DNA from 2 places in the Paenibacillus salivarius genome. Region 1 is predicted to be linked to the other one. Evidence: a T-box and tRNA genes for the amino acid it is inferred to sense, from the RefSeq annotation. Region 1 holds a T-box; the other holds one or more tRNA genes.
What was found. A T-box is a leader RNA that pairs with one kind of tRNA and senses whether it is charged. The one in region 1 lies ahead of trpS (tryptophan--tRNA ligase), so its partner is inferred to be a tRNA-Trp.
Positions count from the first base shown of each region.

Region 1 (4,930 bases):
TTATAAACAAAAATGACTATGCCGTATATACCTGAACATTTCCATTGTTTATTGATTCGCTGTCCCGGCATAAATTCCTTCAAGTTCGAAAAAGATTTTGTAGTTTTTTGTCAAGGGCCCGATTTTGTTAGGTCAAAAGCGGGTTGACCAGGAAGACGGGTTCGCCGGAGCGCGCGTACGCCCGAGGCACCCGATGAGCCAGCATACAGATCAGTTCGTAGGGAATGGTTCCAAGTGCGGAAGCCAACTCGCCTGCGGTAATTATACCGCCGGACTGCTGGCCGATGAGCACAACCTCCTCGCCGGCTTGAATTTCTTCGGCTTCGTCAGCCAAAGGTTGTAATGACACCATACATTGGTCCATGCAGATCGTTCCGACGACAGGAACACGGCGTCCGCGTATTAATACTTGCGCCTTTCCGCCGAGCATCCGGGAATAACCGTCGGCATAGCCGATCGGCAACGTTGCAATCGATTCTTCCCGGCCGGTTACATATCTCGCCCCATAACTAACCGTGGAATGAGGGGGCAGCTTTTTCACCCTCACCACTTCCGTTTTTAAAGAAAGAATGGGACGAAGCTTGATACGGTCCTTCTTGACCTCCTCAGACGGATAAAGGCCGTATAAAGCGATACCGACTCTCACCATTTGGCAAGACAGCTCCGGTAAATCAATGGCTATGGCGCTGTTCCCCGTATGTATAATCGGGATTTGGAAACCATTTTCCCGCAGCGCGCCCGCCACGTCCTGAAAACGCCGATACTGCTCCAGTGTATAGCTCTTGTCTTCTTCGTCCGCAGTGGCAAAATGAGTGAACAAACCCTCAACCTCCACATGCGGAATTTCCATAACTCGACGAACAAACTCCACAGCCTCTGCTCCGGGCAACAGACCGAGACGGCCCATGCCGGAGTCGATTTTGATATGGACCTTTAGCTTGTGAGGGAAATTCGAAGCATCAAGCGCTTTGATCGCTTCCAGCACTTCTTCGCTGAACAAGGTCAGCGTAATATCGTGCTCCCACGCGGCAGCTAAACCGTGCGGAGGCGTGTAGCCCAGTACTAAAATCGGGAGCTTGATTCCGGCACGGCGCAATTCGAGCGCCTCGTCCAAAAAGGCGACGCTGAGATAATCCGCGCCATAACGTTCGAGTTCTCTGGCAATGATTACCGCTCCGTGTCCGTAAGCGTTAGCCTTGACACAGGCGAGAAATTTCATACCCGCCGGCAGCCCTTGCCGCAGCTCCGTGTAATTGGAATACAACGCGTCCAAATCAATAACCGCTTGGGTTGGTCGATACTTCACTTGCACTTCTAGGTCACCTTCTCTAATGATTGACAGTCCATATGTTCAAACCATGATTTTTCAAACAATACACTAATGGTAATGTCCCCGGGAGCGGCTGTCAAATCCGGGACAAGGCGTTGAATGAAGAAAGAGGCGAACAGACCGTTTCCGGAAAAAACGCTTTCCCGAAAAGCAGCCAATATTCGCCTGCCACAACTATTATTTACCCGTTTGCTCTTCCATAGAAGCGGCGATCTTCGCCATTTCGGTAACGGGAAGATTGTCGCTGGTGATGCTGAATTCCAGCCCGTCGACGGTCCAGGTCAATGTCTGCAGCTCGTCTCCGGTTAACAATCCGAAGGTAAATCCGAGATCCACGACCTGACCGGGGACCAATGAAGCCGTGCGATCCGGGGAACGGGTTTCCGTAAGCGTAAACTGATACGCCCCGCCATAACGCTGCATAACCATATAACGATCTTCATCCTCAAGAACTTTATCGTCCTGATAAGCTACCCCTTCAGGCAGATAACTCGGAATAATGACACCGAACGAATCGGTAAGAGCCGGAACCGTCTCGGCTTCTGTTCCCTCGTCCGCGGTGGCTGCCGAATCTTCGGCCATCGGATCGTTTTGGGATGCGTCAGCCGATTTTTCCACCAGCATGCCGTTTTCGTCCACCTCAAGCAAAGTTCCTTTCGCATCTTGGGCGGCCGCATCCAGATTATGCTGCATATCGAATGATTTCTCGTTGAATTTGGCGTCGAAATCAAACTTATCGAATTTCACCTCGACGACAACCTTGGCTTGCGAATCCGACACCTGCACCTGTTTTGGAGCATAGTTGTTTTTGTCCAGCCAGATCTTCTGGCGCACCAGCGCATGCGTATTGTAATTGGCGGCAACCTCGAACACGTAGCTGTCCTTGTCGCTCACGAATTGCCGGGAGCTGTCGCTGAGGATACTGCGAACCAGTGTTTGATACAAATACACCTGGCCTTGATTATCCGGCCAATCGCTCTGGAACCGGAAGCTTTTGTTGAGACTCGGCGTCAGCACATACACGCCTTGATCGTTTTTGAGAACGATCTGCGTGATGTCCTTTTCCTTGTTCGTAAGCGCGATCCGGTAATAAGATGGATGTTGATGCCACACCTCCACCTTGTACTCCTGGGGCTTCTCACCGGTATACAGTGTCATGGTGCCGGAGCCCTGATAGCTTTCCAATTTGTTAACGACTTTGTCCAAATCCTTGACGACGCCGGCGGCATCCTTTTTCCCGCATGCGGCAAGTACGATGCTTACTACCATCAAAATAGCCAGCATCCTAGCGATCCGACGCATGTGATCATCCCCTCTGCAGTTTGATTTCCTAAACTGATACATGTCTATGAGGGTACTTGGCCGATTATGCGGACTAGTTTGACGAGCCCCATTAGAAAAACTATGACAGCCTGATACGTTACGGTAATCACAAAACAAATCGAAGAAAGATCAGGAATACGGGACTTGATCGACCTAACGATTTTCCGTGGGACCTTTGCCGTCTTGACGTTCAGAAGGCTTGTGATATAGTAGTTCCATAATATTCGATCGACGTTGAAAAAGGGTAAGTAGACAGACATGCTGGAATTCCAGAGAGCCGGTGGCCGCTGTGAACCGGTATTCCGCGTTTGCTCGAATGGCCTTTGGAGTCGCTTGCCGAACCGTTGCTTCATCAGCTAACGAAATAGGCTCAGCCGGGGTTCCCGCCGTTATTAAGGGACAGTATCGAGACTTCTTTTGGATTTTGTTGAAGAGGCTCTCCGTACCGGAAGAGACGATCCCCTTTTATTCGCCGGGGATCAATTAAGGTGGTACCACGATAACTTCGTCCTTACATGGACGGAGTTTTTTTATTTTTTGAGGTTGTTATGAACCCGCATTTTAAGGAGGTGATGGCCGTGGACGATGGCTGGCGGTGGTGCAAACCGAGTCGTACATTTCAAAAACCAAGGAGGAACTATCATGAAACAACCATTCAAGGAACGCGTGCTGACCGGCGACCGGGTGACCGGGAAGCTTCACCTCGGCCATTATGCCGGCAGCCTGGAAAATCGGGTCAAGCTTCAAAGCCAATATGAAACCTTTATTCTGCTTGCGGACGTTCAGGCGCTGACGACCCATTTTGACCGGCCTGACGCGATCCGCAACCACCTTCGTCAAGTAACGCTCGATTACTTGGCGGTAGGAATAGATCCGGAGCAAGCGACGATTTTCGTCCAATCCATGGTTCCCGAGATCGCCGAATTGACCGTTTTCTTTTCCATGTTCGTCACGGTCAATACGCTCCGCCACAACCCGACGATCAAGGCGGAATCCAAGGATAGCAGCCTTGATGAGCTGTATTACGGCTTTCTCGGATATCCGGTCAGCCAGGCGGCGGACATCACCTTCTGCAAAGCGACGATCGTTCCCAGCGGCGATGACCAGCTGCCCCATCTGGAACTGGCCCGAAAGGTCGTTCGGCGGTTTAACGAGCTATATCGCCCCATATTTCCAGAGCCACGGGCGCTGATCAGCGAAATGCCCCGGCTTGTCGGTACGGACGGGAACGCCAAAATGAGCAAAAGCCTCGGCAACGCCATTGAATTGGATATTACCCGGCAGGAGCTGGAATATAAAATACGCAAAGCCACAACCGATCCGGCTCGAGTCCGGAAGCATGATCCCGGGCACCCGGACATTTGTCCGATTTATGCGTATCATAAAGTATTCAACAACGGGTCCGCTCCGGAATTAAAGGAAGCGTGCGAACGCGGGACGATCGGCTGCACCGAATGCAAGCACCTCCTTGTTACCGTGCTCCATCTGTTGCTGGAGCCGATGCGAGAGCGTCGGGCCCATTATGAGGGCAAACCCGCCGAGGTTGACGAAATTTTGATGGAAGGAACGAAAAAGGCCCGGGCGATCGCGAAAGAAACGCTAACCGAGGTTCGCGAAGCGATGGGACTGGATTATTTTCATAGGAAATAAAAAATCAAAAACGGTTGCGCCCCGTGGTATGGGCCAACCGTTTTTTTAATTATCTCAGTCTTCTTTTTCTCCGTCTCGGCCTTCTCTCCAACAGCAGAATTGCCAGCAGATCGAACAGCACCAGCGGCAATATTACCGGAGCGAAGGTCGCGTGCGCTTTGCTGCCCTTGCTGTGTACCGAGCCGGCTTTAAGATAAAGTTTGCCGTTGGCTACCTTTAAGACGGTACCGTACAGAACCGCGCCGGTTTTGGTTTTAATCCGAACCGGTTTGCCAACATATTTTCGAGCCTGTTTTGCCACTGCCAAGTCCCTCACCTCCCGTGGGTCATGACACAGTATACGTGCCTAACCTGGGGAGAGATTGGGCTTATGCCCCTCCTCAAGAGCGAATCGTCTTAATTTTGTGGTCCTTTTTTTGAATATACAATTCTCTTGATGCTTTCTCGAGAAAGACAGAAGGCATCGGCCAATTGGTCTATGGTGTGGCCCTCGCGAAACCTGCTGCGAATTTCCCGGTTCCGCTGCATTAAAAAATCTCTCGTCCCGGAATTCTCTCCCCACCTTTTACGAACCCCTTCACGATTGGGCACATAGATGACCTTTCCCTGGACGTACTTCTGCAGCTC
Region 1 is NZ_CP195592.1:4,364,968-4,369,897, forward strand. Features, by position in the region: gene alr (alanine racemase) at 128-1,312, opposite strand; gene ACSFXJ_RS20210 (LolA family protein) at 1,508-2,632, opposite strand; T-box leader at 2,879-3,169, shown strand; gene trpS (tryptophan--tRNA ligase) at 3,296-4,303, shown strand; gene ACSFXJ_RS20220 (hypothetical protein) at 4,353-4,604, opposite strand; gene ACSFXJ_RS20225 (CD3324 family protein) at 4,700-4,930, opposite strand, start outside.

Region 2 (4,930 bases), 290 kb from region 1:
CCGACACAGGTAGGCGAGAAGAGAATTCTAAGGCGCGCGGAAGAACTCTCGTTAAGGAACTCGGCAAAATGACCCCGTAACTTCGGGAGAAGGGGTGCCTCGGTAGGGTGAATAGCCCGAGGGGGCCGCAGTGAAAAGGCCCAAGCGACTGTTTAGCAAAAACACAGGTCTGTGCGAAGCCGCAAGGCGAAGTATACGGGCTGACGCCTGCCCGGTGCTGGAAGGTTAAGGGGAGTGGTTAGGGAGCAATCCCGAAGCTATGAACTGAAGCCCCAGTAAACGGCGGCCGTAACTATAACGGTCCTAAGGTAGCGAAATTCCTTGTCAGGTAAATTCTGACCCGCACGAATGGCGTAACGACTTGGGCGCTGTCTCAACGAGAGATCCGGTGAAATTTTAATACCTGTGAAGATGCAGGTTACCCGCGACAAGACGGAAAGACCCCATGGAGCTTTACTGCAGCTTGATATTGGACTTTGATACGATTTGTACAGGATAGGTGGGAGCCTAGGAAGCCGGAGCGCCAGCTTCGGTGGAGGCGCCGTTGGGATACCACCCTGATCGTATCGGAGTTCTAACCTGGTACCGTGATCCGGTGCGGGGACAGTGTCAGGCGGGCAGTTTGACTGGGGCGGTCGCCTCCTAAAGAGTAACGGAGGCGCCCCAAGGTTCCCTCAGAATGGTTGGAAATCATTCGAAGAGTGCAAAGGCATAAGGGAGCTTGACTGCGAGACTGACAAGTCGAGCAGGGACGAAAGTCGGGCTTAGTGATCCGGTGGTACCGCATGGAAGGGCCATCGCTCAACGGATAAAAGCTACCCTGGGGATAACAGGCTTATCTCCCCCAAGAGTCCACATCGACGGGGAGGTTTGGCACCTCGATGTCGGCTCATCGCATCCTGGGGCTGAAGTAGGTCCCAAGGGTTGGGCTGTTCGCCCATTAAAGCGGTACGCGAGCTGGGTTCAGAACGTCGTGAGACAGTTCGGTCCCTATCTGTCGTGGGCGTAGGAAATTTGAGAGGAGCTGTCCTTAGTACGAGAGGACCGGGATGGACGCACCGCTGGTGCACCAGTTGTTCCGCCAGGAGCACAGCTGGGTAGCTAAGTGCGGACGGGATAAGCGCTGAAAGCATCTAAGCGTGAAGCCCCCCTCAAGATGAGATTTCCCAACTCGTAAGACCCCTTGAAGACGACGAGGTTGATAGGCTGGGGGTGGAAGCACAGCAATGTGTGGAGCTGACCAGTACTAATCGGTCGAGGGCTTATCCAAAGAACTAAACACGCAAATGAAGTTTCGTATCCAGTTTTCAGGCGATCAAAGCTTGAATAAATATTCCCTGATAGCTCAGTTGGTAGAGCACTCGACTGTTAATCGAGTTGTCACAGGTTCGAGTCCTGTTCGGGGAGCCATTATGGAGAGGTGTCCGAGTTGGCCGAAGGAGCACGATTGGAAATCGTGTAGGCGTCACAAGCGTCTCGAGGGTTCGAATCCCTCTCTCTCCGCCATCATATTTCTTTCATAAGCAAGGCCCGTTGGTCAAGGGGTTAAGACACCTCCCTTTCACGGAGGTAACAGGGGTTCGAATCCCCTACGGGTCACCACTTTCTTTAAAGCTACATAAAAGCTTTGCGAAAGACTTGATTTTAAACCGCTTTTTCTGGTACAATATGATTTGTCTTTCCTCGGAGGCTTAGCTCAGCTGGGAGAGCATCTGCCTTACAAGCAGAGGGTCGGGGGTTCGATCCCCTCAGCCTCCACCATATAAGATTTACTTTTACTGACGCGGGGTGGAGCAGCCCGGTAGCTCGTCGGGCTCATAACCCGAAGGCCGCAGGTTCAAATCCTGCCCCCGCAATTATCCCTTTAACAGGGATATCCAATAGTGTGGAGCCGTGGTGTAGAGGCCTAACATGCCTGCCTGTCACGCAGGAGACCGCGGGTTCGAATCCCGTCGGCTCCGCCATTTTAAGTAAATATGCAAGTGAGGCTCGGTAGCTCAGTCGGTAGAGCAGAGGACTGAAAATCCTCGTGTCGGCGGTTCGATTCCGTCCCGAGCCACCATTAAAACTGAATGCATCAAATGCCGGTGTAGCTCAATTGGTAGAGCAACTGACTTGTAATCAGTAGGTTGGGGGTTCAAGTCCTCTCGCCGGCACCATTTGGAGGCTTAGCGAAGTGGCCAAACGCAGCAGACTGTAAATCTGTTCTCGTACGAGTTCGGTGGTTCGAATCCATCAGCCTCCACCAGTTTTAAAGGGGCATAGTTTAAAGGTAGAACAAAGGTCTCCAAAACCTTTGGTGTGGGTTCAATTCCTGCTGCCCCTGCCATTTTTTCAAAACTAAATATTTTTATGGCGGTCGTGGCGAAGGGGTTAACGCACCGGATTGTGGCTCCGGCACTCGTGGGTTCAAGTCCCATCGATCGCCCCATTATTTTTACTAACAACTTCATGTTGGGGATTAGCCAAGCGGTAAGGCAACGGACTTTGACTCCGTCATGCATAGGTTCGAATCCTATATCCCCAGCCATTTTACGCGGACGTGGCTCAGCGGTAGAGCATCGCCTTGCCAAGGCGAGGGTCGCGGGTTCGATTCCCGTCGTCCGCTCCATTTTTTTATAAGGCGCCATAGCCAAGTGGTAAGGCACAGCTCTGCAAAAGCTCTACCCCCAGTTCGAATCTGGGTGGCGCCTCCATTTTCTTTTCGCGGGAGTGGCGGAATCGGCAGACGCACAGGACTTAAAATCCTGCGGTAGGTGACTACCGTACCAGTTCAAGTCTGGTCTTCCGCACTTTTTTTGGTTTATGTGCCCTTAGCTCAGCTGGATAGAGCGTTTGACTACGAATCAAAAGGTCAGGAGTTCGAATCTCTTAGGGCACGCCATTATAACTCGCTTTAAGAAAATAAATATTTATATGCCGGTGTGGCGGAATTGGCAGACGCGCGCGACTCAAAATCGTGAGGGAAACCGTGGGGGTTCGAGTCCCTTCACCGGCATCACGCAAACAGGTTTGTAAATTGCTTTTGAAGCAGTTTACAAGCCTGTTTTTATTTGCATTGCCCCTCAATTTCTAACCGTTTAGAATGTATAGATAAAGTTTTCGATAGTAATCGTTAAGGAGGTTGATTGCATGAAACAAAATAGCTATGATAATCCGGGTTTCTTTGCGAAATACAGCCAGATGCCCCGTTCCATAGGAGGACTTGATGCTGCCGGGGAGTGGTCCGTTTTTCGGGCGATGCTTCCGGAGCTTCGGGACAAAAAAGTGCTTGATCTCGGTTGCGGTTATGGTTGGCACAGCAGATATGTCCGGGAGCATGATGCCAGGTTCGTGGTAGGTTTGGATCTCTCTGAAAAAATGCTGGAGCGTGCCAGAACCATGACCCAGGATGACCAAATTCAGTATCGGCGGAGCGCAATTGAAGATATCAATTATTCCGAAGGGGAGTTTGACCTGGTGATCAGTTCCCTCGCACTCCATTATGTTGAAGATTTTGATAGCATCTGCCGAAAAGTTTATCGCTGTCTCGCCCCCGGCGGTTCTTTCGTGTATTCGGTGGAGCATCCGGTGTATACCGCGCTTCCGGAACAAGACTGGGTTTACGGCAAGCAGGGAGAGAAGTTGCATTGGCCGGTCGATCGTTATCATGAAGAAGGGCCGCGAAATGCCAGATTTCTTGATCATGATGTCGTTAAGTATCACCGAAGTATTGCGACACAGGTAAATGCGCTTATTCATTCGGGATTCCGAATTCGGGAAATGTCCGAACTTAAGCCGGAAGAACATCGGGTCGAGCAGGATCCGGAATGGCGGGATGCAAACCGGAGACCCATCTTTTTGTTGATCGCAGCTGATAAATAAGGGAAAAGTAGATCTGTTTAACGGTAACACTATATATAGTAGTATTTTGCCTTCGGCAGTGTTCAGAATCACTGTAAGTTGATTTTTATTAAGGTATACTCTCTTAGTCGAATACCTGATAATAAAATCACTACGAAGGATGAATTTAATGATAGTTATTAAGCGAGACGGTTCAGAGGTAGCTTTCAATCAACAGAAAATCATCGATGCGATTTGCGCGGCCATGAATAGTACCAAGAAAAAAGGCGACTCTGAATTGGCACAAAAGATAGCCGACAAGGTGACGCGGAAAATTTCCAAGCTGGAGAAGGTGGATATCGAACATATTCAGGATGAAGTTCAATCCGCCCTGATGAATAGCAGAAGGAAAGACGCTGCCGAGGCCTACATCGGCTATCGTGAAGTAAGAACCTTGAAACGGCGCGAACGCAGCAGCCTGGACAAAAAGGTTCTCGGGCTTCTGGAGCTCACGAATGAAGAGGTATTGAAAGAAAACTCCAATAAGGACGGAGCCACCATTCCGACGCAGCGCGATTTGCTGGCAGGCATTATGGCCAAGGATTTCGCCCAAACTTACATGATCCCAAAACGGGTCGTGGAAGCCCACAACAGCGGGGATCTGCATTTTCACGACCAGGATTACAGCCCGTATTTCCCCATTTACAACTGCATGCTGATCGACTTAAAGGGGATGCTCAAGAACGGCTTCAAGCTCGGCAACGCCCAGATCGAAACCCCGAAGTCCATAACTACCGCTACGGCCATTACCGCCCAGATAATCGCGCAGGTAGCGAGCCACATCTATGGCGGAAATACGATTAATGAAATCGACGTTATCTTGGCCCCATATGTATTAGAGTCTTTTAAAAAGCACTATCGCAAAGGCCTGCAATGGCTGTACATGCTGGAAGGCGATGAAATCGAAGCCCTGGATATCTCCTGGGAAAACGAAGGTTTACATAAGAAGTATCCGCGTTGTCTTGAATATGCCAAAAACCTGACCGAGAAGGAAACCTATGATGCTTTTCAATCGCTCGAATATGAAATCAATACGCTGGTCAGCGCC
Region 2 is NZ_CP195592.1:4,653,514-4,658,443, reverse strand. Features, by position in the region: rRNA gene ACSFXJ_RS21610 (23S ribosomal RNA) at 1-1,270, shown strand, start outside; tRNA gene ACSFXJ_RS21605 (tRNA-Asn) at 1,335-1,410, shown strand; tRNA gene ACSFXJ_RS21600 (tRNA-Ser) at 1,415-1,506, shown strand; tRNA gene ACSFXJ_RS21595 (tRNA-Glu) at 1,528-1,602, shown strand; tRNA gene ACSFXJ_RS21590 (tRNA-Val) at 1,686-1,761, shown strand; tRNA gene ACSFXJ_RS21585 (tRNA-Met) at 1,783-1,856, shown strand; tRNA gene ACSFXJ_RS21580 (tRNA-Asp) at 1,888-1,964, shown strand; tRNA gene ACSFXJ_RS21575 (tRNA-Phe) at 1,987-2,062, shown strand; tRNA gene ACSFXJ_RS21570 (tRNA-Thr) at 2,084-2,159, shown strand; tRNA gene ACSFXJ_RS21565 (tRNA-Tyr) at 2,163-2,248, shown strand; tRNA gene ACSFXJ_RS21560 (tRNA-Trp) at 2,256-2,329, shown strand; tRNA gene ACSFXJ_RS21555 (tRNA-His) at 2,356-2,431, shown strand; tRNA gene ACSFXJ_RS21550 (tRNA-Gln) at 2,456-2,530, shown strand; tRNA gene ACSFXJ_RS21545 (tRNA-Gly) at 2,537-2,611, shown strand; tRNA gene ACSFXJ_RS21540 (tRNA-Cys) at 2,623-2,696, shown strand; tRNA gene ACSFXJ_RS21535 (tRNA-Leu) at 2,707-2,792, shown strand; tRNA gene ACSFXJ_RS21530 (tRNA-Arg) at 2,808-2,884, shown strand; tRNA gene ACSFXJ_RS21525 (tRNA-Leu) at 2,919-2,998, shown strand; gene ACSFXJ_RS21520 (class I SAM-dependent methyltransferase) at 3,133-3,864, shown strand; gene nrdD (anaerobic ribonucleoside-triphosphate reductase) at 4,013-4,930, shown strand, end outside.
Region 2: it has a tRNA-Trp gene. The T-box ahead of trpS (tryptophan--tRNA ligase) is inferred to sense a tRNA for this amino acid. The anticodon was not compared.